4 regions of the Shewanella sp. 3_MG-2023 genome follow, and region 1 is predicted to be linked to each of the others. Evidence: predicted binding sites of a transcription regulator. Region 1 holds the regulator's gene; each other region holds the start of a gene.
What was found. Region 1 encodes sigma-54, which starts transcription at its own class of promoters, with help from an activator protein. Its sites were predicted from a motif close to GTTGGCACGNNNNTNGNNT; they were not measured.
Positions count from the first base shown of each region.

Region 2: a site for sigma-54 is predicted at 1,731-1,749, ahead of Q4591_RS07755 (YccF domain-containing protein). Genes of this name have one in related genera too.
Region 3: a site for sigma-54 is predicted at 1,569-1,587, ahead of Q4591_RS01725 (LiaF domain-containing protein). Genes of this name have one in related genera too.
Region 4: a site for sigma-54 is predicted at 1,179-1,197, ahead of Q4591_RS05310 (flagellar assembly protein T N-terminal domain-containing protein). Genes of this name have one in related genera too.

Region 1 covers NZ_JAUOSH010000027.1:54,256-57,503, forward strand. The annotation lists gene lptB (LPS export ABC transporter ATP-binding protein) at 1-371, shown strand, start outside; gene Q4591_RS15225 (RNA polymerase factor sigma-54) at 506-1,990, shown strand; gene hpf (ribosome hibernation promoting factor) at 2,014-2,301, shown strand; gene ptsN (PTS IIA-like nitrogen regulatory protein PtsN) at 2,304-2,747, shown strand; gene rapZ (RNase adapter RapZ) at 2,744-3,248, shown strand, end outside.
Region 2 covers NZ_JAUOSH010000010.1:64,433-67,680, reverse strand. The annotation lists gene Q4591_RS07765 (LysR family transcriptional regulator) at 1-627, shown strand, start outside; gene Q4591_RS07760 (EVE domain-containing protein) at 672-1,127, shown strand; gene Q4591_RS07755 (YccF domain-containing protein) at 1,236-1,649, opposite strand; gene Q4591_RS07750 (1-aminocyclopropane-1-carboxylate deaminase) at 1,893-2,888, shown strand; gene Q4591_RS07745 (hypothetical protein) at 3,120-3,248, opposite strand, start outside.
Region 3 covers NZ_JAUOSH010000002.1:99,709-102,956, reverse strand. The annotation lists gene Q4591_RS01730 (sterol desaturase family protein) at 1-708, shown strand, start outside; gene Q4591_RS01725 (LiaF domain-containing protein) at 832-1,488, opposite strand; gene Q4591_RS01720 (nitroreductase family protein) at 1,890-2,549, shown strand.
Region 4 covers NZ_JAUOSH010000006.1:126,720-129,967, forward strand. The annotation lists gene Q4591_RS05300 (LPP20 family lipoprotein) at 1-314, opposite strand, end outside; gene Q4591_RS05305 (FlgO family outer membrane protein) at 311-1,015, opposite strand; gene Q4591_RS05310 (flagellar assembly protein T N-terminal domain-containing protein) at 1,288-2,478, shown strand; gene Q4591_RS05315 (6-hydroxymethylpterin diphosphokinase MptE-like protein) at 2,513-3,248, shown strand, end outside.

The DNA.
Region 1 (3,248 bases):
AACATTTATTAGAAGAATTTAACATAACTCATATCCGTGATAGCCAAGGTATGGCGTTATCGGGAGGCGAGCGTCGCCGAGTTGAAATTGCACGCGCATTAGCGGCAAATCCTAAGTTTATTTTATTAGATGAACCTTTTGCAGGGGTAGATCCTATCTCAGTAATCGACATCAAGAAAATTATTCAACAACTTAAAAGCCGTGGTTTAGGGGTGCTAATTACCGACCATAATGTCCGTGAAACACTTGATGTGTGTGAGCGAGCATATATTGTGAGTCACGGAAACTTGATTGCTGAAGGAACACCTGCTGAGATCTTAGTCAATCAGCAAGTTAGGTCGGTATACTTAGGTGAACAATTCAAGCTATAGTTAGCACTATTCAGTTTTTAGTATGGCATTCGCGGCCAACAACAAACCTTAATCTAGTCTATTTTTCTAGGATCATAAACTAGCGCCCACACTGTTCGTCGCGATGATGTAATTCAATTAGGGACAAGCGGTACATGAAAGCCTCACTCCAACTCAAAATGGGTCAACACTTAACCATGACCCCACAGTTGCAACAAGCGATTCGCTTATTGCAACTTTCCTCATTGGAGCTACAGCAAGAAATTCAACAAGCACTTGATTCAAACCCGCTATTAGAGCTTGAAGACGAATTCACTAAAGCCAAAGAGCCCGTAAAAGAAAACGCCCTGCAAACTGACACCGATTTTAGTGATAATAGCCAAGTCACCATAGAAAAAGACACCTCAACGGTTGATACCACTGAATCGCTCACTAAAGATTCTATGCCTGAAGAACTCCCTATGGATACCACATGGGATGAGGTGTATACCGCCTCGCCGACTTCTGGCTCTGGCGCAGTATCGAGCGGTAATGATATGCCGTTTCAAGGCGAAACCAGTGAAGGCTTGTATGAGCATCTTGAATGGCAAAAAAACCTCACTCCCTTTTCTGAAAATGACTTAGTGATTGCAACCGCCATTATTGATGCCATTGATGAGCGCGGTTACCTCACCCAGAGCGTTGAAGACATTTTGCAATCCTTAGGCACTGACGATATCGAACTCGATGAAGTTGAAGCTGTACTTAAACGGGTACAACACTTCGATCCCGTCGGCATTGCAGCGCGAGATTTAAGTGAGTGTCTATTAATTCAATTAGGCCAATACCCTAATGAAATTCCTTGCATAGATAATGTTAAGTTACTGATTAAAGATCATCTTGATTTAATCGCCGGTCGTGACTTTAGGTTACTGATGCGTAAAACCAAGCTTAAAGAAGATGATTTACGTGAAGCCATTGAATTTATTCAAACGCTCAATCCACGTCCAGGCTTGCAAATTACCCCCATTAAAGATGAGTACGTCATTCCTGATGTTACTGTACTTAAAAAGAATGGTCGCTGGGTGGTCGAGCTAAATCCCGATAACATGCCTAAAATTGGCGTTAATCAGCAATATGCAGCTATGGCCAAAGGCGGTTCAAGCCAAGCTGACAGCCAATTTATTCGTGGTCATTTACAAGAAGCTAAATGGTTTATCAAAAGCATCGATAGCCGTAATGAAACCTTACTAAAAGTGGCTAACTGTATCGTACAATTTCAGCAAGGTTTCTTTGAGTTCGGTGAAGAAGCCATGAAGCCGATGGTGCTCAATGATATTGCTGAAGCGGTTGAAATGCACGAGTCGACCATTTCACGGGTCACGACCCAAAAATACATGCATACCCCCCGTGGACTTTTTGAACTTAAATATTTTTTCTCAAGCCATGTAAGTACCGATGATGGTGGAGAATGCTCTTCTACAGCAATTCGCGCATTTATTAAAAAGCTCGTAGCTGCAGAAAACCCGAAAAAGCCTCTTAGTGATAGTAAAATGGCGACACTATTGGCTGAACAAGGGATTAACGTTGCTCGACGTACGATAGCCAAATATCGAGAGGCAATGCTCATCCCTCCCTCAAACCAACGCAAAAGCTTATAACTTTTGTTATTGGAGGATGACCTATGCAAATTAACCTGACTGGAAACCATATTGAAATAACTCAATCTTTACGGGAATACGTGCAAACAAAATTTTCAAAGCTTGAACGACACTTCGAACAGATCAATAATGTTCACGTTGTGCTCGATGTTCAAAAGCTACAACAGATTGCCGAAGCCAAACTGCACCTAAAAGGCGGTGAAGTGTTTGCTGTATCGCGTAACGCTGATATGTATGTGGCAATAGACGCCCTGATAGATAAGCTAGACCGTCAGGTAATTAAACATAAAGAGAAACTCACTAAGCATTAACGATGGAACTTCGTACCATCCTGCAGCCGGCGTGCACTACCTGTGCCACTCCGGGCAGTAAGAAAAAGGTACTGGAATTAATCAGCAATTTAATGGCTGCCCAGTACCCAACCCTTTCTTCACAGGCTATTTTTGAAAGTCTAATAGCGCGTGAAAAAATGGGCAGTACAGGTATAGGAAATGGCATAGCAATTCCACATGGGCGCTTAGATAATATCGAAGAACCCATTGCTATTTTAATCAAATGCGAAGAGCCAATCGCCTTTGATGCCATAGACAAGCAACCTGTAGATATTTTATTTGCGCTTCTTGTACCTGCAGATCAGTGCCAGCAACACCTAAGCACATTATCTAGCATGGCAGAGAAACTCAGTGATAAATTGATACTTAAACGACTTCGAAAGAGTCATGACGCTACAGAACTTTATCAGGTTATTACTGCATGAAACTTGTCATCGTATCGGGACGTTCAGGTTCAGGAAAATCAGTCGCACTGAGAGTGCTTGAAGATTTAGGTTATTACTGTGTTGATAACCTGCCACTGCCACTGATTGGCAGCCTGCTTGAACAGCTTAAAGATAGTAACGAGCTTGTCGCCATTAGCGTCGATGTGCGTAATATCGAAGAGCAAGGCAAAGTACTCAAAGAGCAAATTGCTTTACTGTCTGACGATACCAGCATTACCAGTTTCTTTTTAAACGCCAACGATAAAGTGTTACTGAAGCGTTTTAGTGAGACCCGCCGATTACACCCACTGTCTAAGAATCAAATTTCGTTACAAGAAGCCATTAAGCTTGAGGGGCGGTTACTCGAACCCATAGCCAAAATGGTTGATCACTATATCGACACCTCGCAAACTAATATCTACGAATTGAGCGATCATGTTCGGCAAATCTTGCTAGGCAGTGTTGATAAAGAATTAGTGGTACATTTTGAGTCATTTGGCT
Region 2 (3,248 bases), on a different contig from region 1:
CTGCCAATGGAGCCTATCATGACAGCGTTAAAGCGGATGTCTGAGCATAATATTCCTACCAAGATACAACTTAACATGGAATTTTTAGGCGGCGTTCAACATCGTTTTGAGCGAGATAAAGCCGATTTAATGCTGGTTAAGGATTACCTTGCAGGGCCTTATTTTTCTGCCCAACAACTGCCACCAGTGACCAGTTTATTGGTTTGCTCATCGCAGCATCCTCTTGCTGAGTTATCCGGTGTTACCCTGACTGATCTGCAGCAACATGTAGAATTAACCATTGAAGACTCATCGCCGCAAAAACTACACCGAGACGAGTTACAGTTTGGCGGCGACAAAGTGTTTTACTTATCAGGCTTTATTATGAAGAAAAATGCCTTACTAAAAGGGCTAGGTTTTGGCTGGATGCCGGAGTTTCTTATTAATGATGAGCTTACGGGCAAGAATTTAGCCATAGTAGATTTTGTTGGTGGCCATAGATTTAGATTTACCCCGCAGTTAGTATCTACCCTAGAAAGGCCACTTGGGCGGGCGGGTCGATTATTTACTGAGTTAATTTCAGCAGAATTTGCAACTTTTAATCAATCAACTAATGATCAAAAAATTAGTCATTCGGCCATTGGTTAGTTATGGATTGCATAAGTATTATCGTTTTACTGTTAAGGATTTAAATGAAGTATTGGTTAATGAAATCGGAACCTGATGAGTTCAGCATTGACGATTTAGCAGCATGTTTACCACAGTCAGAACCCTGGCAAGGGATACGTAATTATCAGGCGCGAAACTTTTTACGGGATGAGGTAAAAACAGGGGATTTAGTGCTGTTTTACCATTCCAGCTGTAAAGTTCCCGCTGTTGTGGGTATTGCCGAGGTGACCTCAGATGCGGTGACTGATTTAAGCGCCTTTGATAATCAAAGCCCTTATTTTGATCCTAAATCAGATAAACAAAAACCGAGATGGGTTGCAGTAGATATTCGTTTTATTCAAAAGTTAACCCGCATTATTACCTTGGCGCAGTTAAAAGCTGATCCAAAACTTGCTGACATGGTATTGGTAAGTAAAGGCGCTAGGTTGAGTGTTCAGCCTGTGACAGAAGAAGAGTTCAACTATATCGTTGCCTTATAAATGCTTTATAAATGCTTTATAAATGCCTTAAACATAAAAAAGGAGTGCTAATAAATTAGCGCTCCTTTTTTAACATTCAATAGTAACAGCAATTAAAATTGGTTTAGATTAATAGCTTTCTTTTGCCACTATGGTTTGTCCAATCGGCGTGAGGCTCAATAAAGCCAGCTTCACATGTTGTATAGCAAACGGAATACCAATGATAGTGATAAAACAAGCTAGAGCATGGGTGAGGTGACCGATGGCCAACCAAATACCGAAAAATAAAAACCAGATTACATTACCTATCATCCCTAATGGACCGGTACCAAAGTCTTCTGTGCCTGATAGGTGTTTACGATTTACATTTTCTTGGCCGAATGGCCAAAATGCCATTTCACCAATGACGAAACAGGCTCGGGCAAAGGGGATACCGATAATACTAATAAAACATAAGAGCCCAGCTAGCCACCAAGCTAAGCCCATTATAAAGCCGCCCATGATGAACCAAGCGATATTAAAAACTAATCTTAATACTGACATCTAAAATCCCTTACTTGTTGTAATAACGTACTATTTTTAATCGTGCTTTGTACAGTTTGTTAGTCGAACTATGCACTATTGAAGCGAAATCTGTGCCACATTATTTATATTTTTTATCTTGCTGAATTTAAACGATAATTTTATAAGGTATATTGTCTCTTAAACTCTCAGCATAAATAGGTTAGTTAAAAACAACATTTTTTAGTTAAAATAATAACTCTACTCATTGATGTTGAGATAAACATGTTTGCCACCACACCAGTACAAACCATTCGATTTGCAGAGCAGGCGATATTTGTAAAACGCGATGATTTACTCCACCCGGATTTCAGTGGTAACAAAGCGCGAAAATTTCAATATTTTCTCGAGCAAGATTTCCCTCTAGTAAAAAAACTGGTTGGCTATGGCTCAGCGCAAGCAAATTCGCTGCACTCTTTAGCTGCCTTAGCCAAAATGCGCGGCTGGCAACTTGATTATTATGTTGACCATATAGCTGGCTATCTTAAGCAAAACCCCCAAGGAAACTATAAAGCGGCCTTAGACAACGGCGCCAACATCATTGAAAAGCCAGCGGGTATTGAGCTGAACCTAGAGACTTATGTACAACAAGATATTCAAGCGCCGTATGAATCGAACAAACAGCTTGTCGTTAAGAGTACGGTGTTTGTTCCCGAAGGCGGGCGTTGTGAATATGCTCAGCTAGGGCTTGATCAACTAGGGCGAGAGATTATTGAATGGCTTAAACAAAATAATATGAAAAAGTTAGAGCTATTTCTTCCTTCAGGTACAGGTACCACGGCACTTTACTTACAACGTTTTTTTGTCGAATTCAGTAAAACAGCCAGCAGCTCAGACCTCTCGCTGCCCAGTGTAACGGTATTAACCTGCAGCTGTGTTGGCGGTGATGAATATCTCACTAAGCAGTTTTATCAATTAACCGATAATACTGACTATCATCCAAGGATCATCTCTAATGGTAAAAAGTATCATTTTGGTAAGTTGAACCGTCAGTGTTATGACATGTGGCAACACGTCAATAAGCAAGGTATTGAATTTGAATTGTTGTATGACCCAGTTGGTTTCATCATGCTGGAGCATTATCTAAATACTGCAAACCTAAGCGGCGATGACTTAAACAAAGGTGCTGCTGTTCCTGTGATGTATTTACATCAAGGGGGCTTGCTGGGTAATCCAAGCATGTTAGCGCGCTACAAAAGGAAATATCAACAGCAAGGATGATAGCGGGTTTATATCTAGGCTAGATAAGCATTCATTAGAGACAATATTGAAAATTGATTTGAATTATGACGTTGGAGAGTTGCTTAGAGAAGGATTTGAAAAGTGCTCTTGGGTGAGGGTAACTTCATGTTGCTCAGTTCTAATAAACGTCCGGTAAGGTGTGAGAGGAAATACCGAGAAGCGATGTCTATTGAGTAACTGAGCAAATGAATAACGCAAGCGTTAAAAGTCTTACTTGTTAGCCGTAAGCAACCATTTCATAAATGTTAACGCTTCAGTGCGCTTAGAAAAAGTTGTTTTAGTTTTACCTTGGCTATCGGTAAAAGCTATTGAGTTTTTATTTGATGATATTGAATTAAC
Region 3 (3,248 bases), on a different contig from region 1:
GCGTTGCTGGGAATATATTTGGGCCTGATGCTGCTTGAAGCAATTAAGCCTGCCCAGCATCAAGCAAAGGTTAAAGGCTGGTATGCTAAATCACTGTTGGTGTTTATTTGCTATTTTTACCTTTCGACTTATTTACCCTTGATATGGGATAAGTATTTATTGCCTTATCAATTGGTCAATCTGCAGCAGTTAAACCCATTGGCGAGTACCATTATTGCCGTGCTGGTTTTCGAACTTGGTATTTATGTATGGCATCGGAGTATGCACCGAACGCCACTGCTGTGGCGAACCTTCCATCAGATGCATCATAGCGCCGAAAGGTTAGACTCATTTGGGGCTTTTTATTTTAGCCCACTAGATATGATTGGCTTTACATTAGTTGGCAGTATTAGCCTTAATGTGTTTGTGGGTTTATCACCGCAGGCAATTAGTTGGTTTTTATACATCACCATGTTTCTCGCCGTATTTCAACACACCAATATTAGCACTCCTCAGTGGCTTGGATATATTATTCAGCGACCTGAAAGCCATTCTGTGCATCATCAAAAAGGCCTACATAGGTATAATTATTCTGACCTGCCTATTTTTGATATTTTGTTTGGCACCTTTAAAAACCCGCCAGGCTTTGTTAACGAAATCGGCTTTTATCAAGGCGCCTCTTCCAGAGTGAAGGACTTGCTATTATGTCGTGATATTTCTAAGCCCTGATGCTATCAGGCATATTTAACGGCTGAACAGACAGTAAAGGCTATCGGTTTAGCCTACTTTATGTTCGGCTTTGTTCGTTATTTGCATCAAAAATCGCTATTAGTATCAAAGTTGCTTCAAGTATCAAAAGTAGTTTTTAGTATCAAATGCCGATTTTAAATTATTAGCAAACTCGATAAATTTCTCTTTAATGGTGCGCTTGATAGACACCTCCAGCGAGCCCCAAATAACCTTACCCTCAATGGTGATGACAGGAGCTTGGCGGGTTGCGATAGAAGGCGCTTTGTTTTCAATGCTACTGACGAGCCCGTAAGTTTTACACACCACATTAATGCCTTCAGGAACATAGATACTGCTACTGCCCAAAAAGCAATTAATCTCAATGGTGACATGTTGATGCTGAAAAATGGCATCACTAAAATCCAGTGTGGTTTCACCTATAATATTATTAACCTTAATAACCTTTGGCACCACCCATTGGCCGTTACGTTCACTGTTACCTAATATGCTGGTTAAGCGCATATCTTCAGTGGCAGTTTTGCTGCCATAGTTTGGCGCAAACTGGTGGTCTTTTTGCTGACTATAGTCAGTATCAGCGGTTAAGGTTAGGTCTGCGACCAGTGCGACGATCTCTTGATGAACACTTGAGTTCATTGCCTCATCAAGGCGTCTTTCAAAGGCTTCAGCAGAGATAATGCCGTGGCTATAATTGACAATTAACTGATCGATAACTTGTTCTCTGACTTGCTCAATAGGGCGATCTTCTAAAATCACGGCCATAATGTCACTCCTTGGACTTTATAGTACATAGTGACTCAGATTTTAGTCACTAGGGTAGATGTTGTATTTAAGTTAAATTAAAGCAATATGCAGGCCAGTTTAAAGATGCTATATAAAAACAGTGCTTTATCATTCTTGCAGCATTGCGTTATCGTTTTTAACCTTTATAAATGCAAATGATATAGTGAAAGTAGCCAGCTGAATTAGTCAAAATAACCAGTGAACAGCCATGGGTTTGTCATTTTTTCTACGTATAGTTACGCTATAGAGCCATCTGCACCCGCTATTACGGATTTTTTATGGTTTAAAAACTCCATAAAGATTGGTGTCTAGCACTCTTTTTTTCTCAATGGAAAAGCCTAAAATGCACCGCATCGGCATCACCTATGAGGAAAATCATTATGTCACACCCAATTATTGCAGATTTGAATAAACGTTATACTGTGAAAAAGTATGATTCAAGTAAGCGTATTTCAGCAGCGGATATGGACGTAGTGAAACAAGCGATTCGTTTAACTGCTTCTTCTATTAACTCACAGCCGTGGAAATTTATCGTATTAGAAACTGATGTGGCAAAACAACGTTTTCATGAAACGTTTACCAATATGCACCAGTTTAATCAGCCTCATGCTACTGAAGCCTCCCATGTGATTTTATTTGCCCATAACCCTAAGTTCACTAAAGATGACTACAGAAAAGTTGTTGATGTTGAAGTGTCGTCAGGTCATTTACCGGCAGACATGTATGACAACATGCTAAATGGTGCTTTTGGTTTTGCAGAGCAAAATACTGATGACAGTGGTTTTAATGGCCATTGGACTAAAGCGCAAACCTATATTGCTATTGGTAATACCTTGCATACGCTAGCTCGTTTAGGGATTGCTTCTACATCGATGGAAGGTGTTGATCCAAGCTTAATTGGTGAAATTTTTAAAGAAGAGTTAGATGGTTACGTTTGTGAGTTTGCGCTAGCAATGGGTTATCACAAAGAGGGTGAAGATTATAACTTTGGTTTACCTAAATCGCGTTTACCTGAACAAGATGTCATCACTGTTTTATAAACTATATTTGGTCGTTTAAATTATAGCTTGTAACACCTTTCTAATTGATTATTCTGTCCCTGTTATTAAAGCCCATCATGTACTCATGATGGGCTTTTTTGTGTTGAGTATTTTTAAAAGATTAAATCAGCAGCTTAGTCTCCATTTTAAACAGTCACTATTTCACAGGAAGGTGGAAAATTTTAGGTTCGGCTTTAATAAGCCCTAAATGACTGATAATGCTGCAATGTAACCCGTCACATTAACGTTGAGCATGAGTTAAACCTTTATAGGGACTGACTTTAACTGGAATACTGATGAAATTGAGTAGCCTCTGCAAGGTGCTATTCATACGTGTCATGCCATGAACCGCTGGCGCTGAAACGATATTATGAAGAATGGAATGTATTTGATGGGAGGCATGAATATTGATGGATGAATGCAGCTGCTTTGGTTGATAGTAATATCATTAAGGCATTGCGCAATCGCTAACAACAGACAGTATTAAGAAGAGGAATTACTTAGCTGCAGCTTATTGATAAAGCCGCCATTATGTTCAGTGTTTCAAGTCGTTCTCAACATGGTAAGTTATTCCAAAAAGTGTAGAGTCATAACTAAAGCGACTAAAAATGCTGATAAAATGGTAAAAAGGTGGGATTAATAATGACGTATTAGCTTGATTTTACTCTCCCAGTAATGGCTTGGGAGAGTCGTGAAAGT
Region 4 (3,248 bases), on a different contig from region 1:
ATGCCCGAGACACTGGCGGTAACGGTTTGCTTATTCAGCAACCAATCATCGACCTGGCTACTGGCATCAATCTGCTGGCCATACACTTGCTCAGCCAGTTCACGATAAGCGGCAATTTTAGACGCTTGCATCGCCATTAACACCTTGTGAGATTGCTCTGTTGCCGGTTGCGTTGCTAACGGCGCATAACCAATAGCGGTTAGTTTAGGAAATTGTTTAGGCGCCTCGGTTTCCCATTGCACATACTTGTCGTTTACCGCACACCCGGACAAGGTGAGTGCTGCTGTCAGGGCTGCAAACAGTATTGCCTTCATTGGTTATCTCCTAAAATAGTCACGCTTGCCATACCTGCATGCTCGTTTCGATACAAGATGCCGTCTTTTGAAATCACCTTATTGGCAGGTGTTAAATAGCCTGGCAGGCTGTGGGTTTTAACAAAGGTTTGTACCGCTGACACTACTCGATTATTGCTATTATTGACAATTCTGGCATTGACCACCACACCCTCTGAGGTAGTGCCCATGGTGGCTACGACCACATGGGATACCGCTAAATCTGTGGCAAGCTGCTTCCAGTCGCGGGTTAAAATAAACTCACCCTCCGCAGTGGCGCGAAGTGAACTAGCCACATTCATATCAACAAGATTAAATTCATTGGCATGAAATGCAGTCAACATGCCTTGCTGCAATTGCTGCCCCAGCAAATTAGTTTGTCCGTAATCATCAAGCATGACAGGTGTGGTGATCAGCAGTGGTTGATCAGCTCGTAAGCTGTCGTTTTGTAGCACTAATTCATTGACAATTTTTTCCGCCAAGCGGTTAACCCCAGCTTTGGGCGCTATGCCTGACTGCTGAATATCGTAGTGAATAACATGATCCGTTTTGGGCTCAGACTCATACCAAAAATTCATCTCATAGCCTTCATTGACATAAGATAAATCATCATACTCTGTCGGTTGTGAGCCAGCACAAGCTGTCATCAACATCATGATTGGAAGTAAACCAATTCGGCGCATATTGCATTCCTGTATTTAACTCAAGCATTGCTATGGGCTAAGGCGTTTGAGGCCTAAAGGTTAAAAATGAATTCTAAAAACACTATCGGCAATCAGGATAAAAACTTTAGATAATTAATCCCTTTCAGCATTGGCTTAACGACTTATATATTGAAAACCAATAACAGGCACATTCTTTGCATTTATTCTCAAACAATCGCTCCTAGTACTTTAACGCCATAAACTTGGCACTGTATTAGTCGTTCATCGTTATCTTTAAGCAAGTGATTAATATGAAAATATGCAGTAAAACAACCCAGCGACTCTACTCCGCAGCCATATTGCTGTTTGTCAGTATCTTGAGTCTGCCGTTAAAAGCTGAAATTATTGAAGTAACAGGCCATGCGAATATCATCAATGGTAATGTCGACAAAGCCCGTGAAGCGGCAATAAGCCAAGCATTAAGCTATGCCAGCATGCAAGCTGGGGTTGGTGTTAACGTTAATAGCCAATACAGCATGGGTCAGGGGCAGTTAAGCCAAGATGCATTTCAGTTTAGTCATATAGGACAAGACAATAATATTGAACTGGTATCTGAAATGCTCACCAGCACTGACATTACTGTATTACTAAGATTAGATCTTCAAGACGACTCAGCTCAGCAATGCCGAGGTCAGCAATTAAGAGCGGCAATAATGGTGCCTCAGGCCAGTATTCAAGATCGCGCTCAATTACGTTATGGTCAGTTATTAAACTTTACTCAAGCACTATCACAACAGTATGGCGTGCTACTAAATAGTCACTCCCATAATAGCTTTGCCCGCATTCACGCCGATGAAGCACTAGATCACAGCAATGAGTTAATCAATTTTAAAGGTAATCGCATCCCAAGTTGGTTAGGCGAAATCACCGATAGCCAATATATCTTACAACCAGAAATCCTCGATATGTCAACCGAGCCCACCTCAGGATTAATGTTTGGCTTATTTACAAGCTATCCACAAAGACAAATCAGCTTTAAGTTAACTTTGTATCACGCTATTAGCGGTGAAAAAGTCTGGAGTAAAGATTACTCAGCACAGGCGCAGTGGGAGTTTGAACGTGACGAAACCGTATCACCCACCACTAAACGTTTTTGGCGCTCAAGCTATGGCCAAACGGTTAACCAGCTTATGCAGCAAAGCACTGCTGACATTGATAATTTGCTAAATTGTCGCCCACTGCTGGGACAAATTGTGGCTAAACAAGGCAATAGAATAATTATTAACTTAGGCCGTAAGCACCATGTGAGAGCCGGTGATAGCTTTCAAATTGTATTGCAACAAAACATCCCTGACAGAGTGAATTTAATGCGCGCCGTTGCCACACCAAACCGCGCAACAGTCACCATTGATCAAGTATCAGAAGAAAGTGCCACCGCAGTATTACAAGGCATAGACGCAACAGGGAATATTCAAATACAAGATATCGTGATTAAGATTTAAATATATTGAGATGGCTAATACTAAAGGCAAAAATATGGATACACATTCAGTGATTAAAAATCAATTTTCTATCAGCCAGTTTGGTGAGTATTACTTACCCAGTGTAAATCGAAATACATTTGAAAAAATTGACTCAAAAACACTATATAAACAAAAATATAGCAGGGACATTTTTAAAGAGGATACTCTCCATATTATTTTTGGTCTTGATTCAGGCTTATTGGTTAACTATATATTAGAGAATGATAGACCAAGTGGTAGCAAATATATTTTTGTAGAGTTACCTGTAGTCCTAAGTTTACTTAACGTAGATATACCAAAAAATAAAAGTAGCTACATAAAAATATTTAATCTAGAACAATTGTCTGAACACTTAGAATCAAGTCAAGACGATCTCTTTTTAATAAAGAATCAATCAATTATCACGCTTTCTCTTGCAGTCTCATCCGGCATCATTGAAGAATATATTGAATTTTTCAATACAGCACATCGGATAATATCTCAGCATACATCACTGCAGAAAAGTTGTTTTACACAGAAAATATTTGTAACACAACAGCTAAAGAATGTTTGTGATAATCATATCCCTGCATCGATATTAAATAATAAATTTACGGGAAAAATGGCTATCATTGTTGGTGGAGGCCCATCCTTTGATAACCATATAGCTTGGATAAAAAACAACTATCAAGATTTGTTCATTATTGCAGTGTCTCGGATGGCTGCAATACTTTCCAAAGCAGGAATTCCAGCACATATTATTGTTTCTG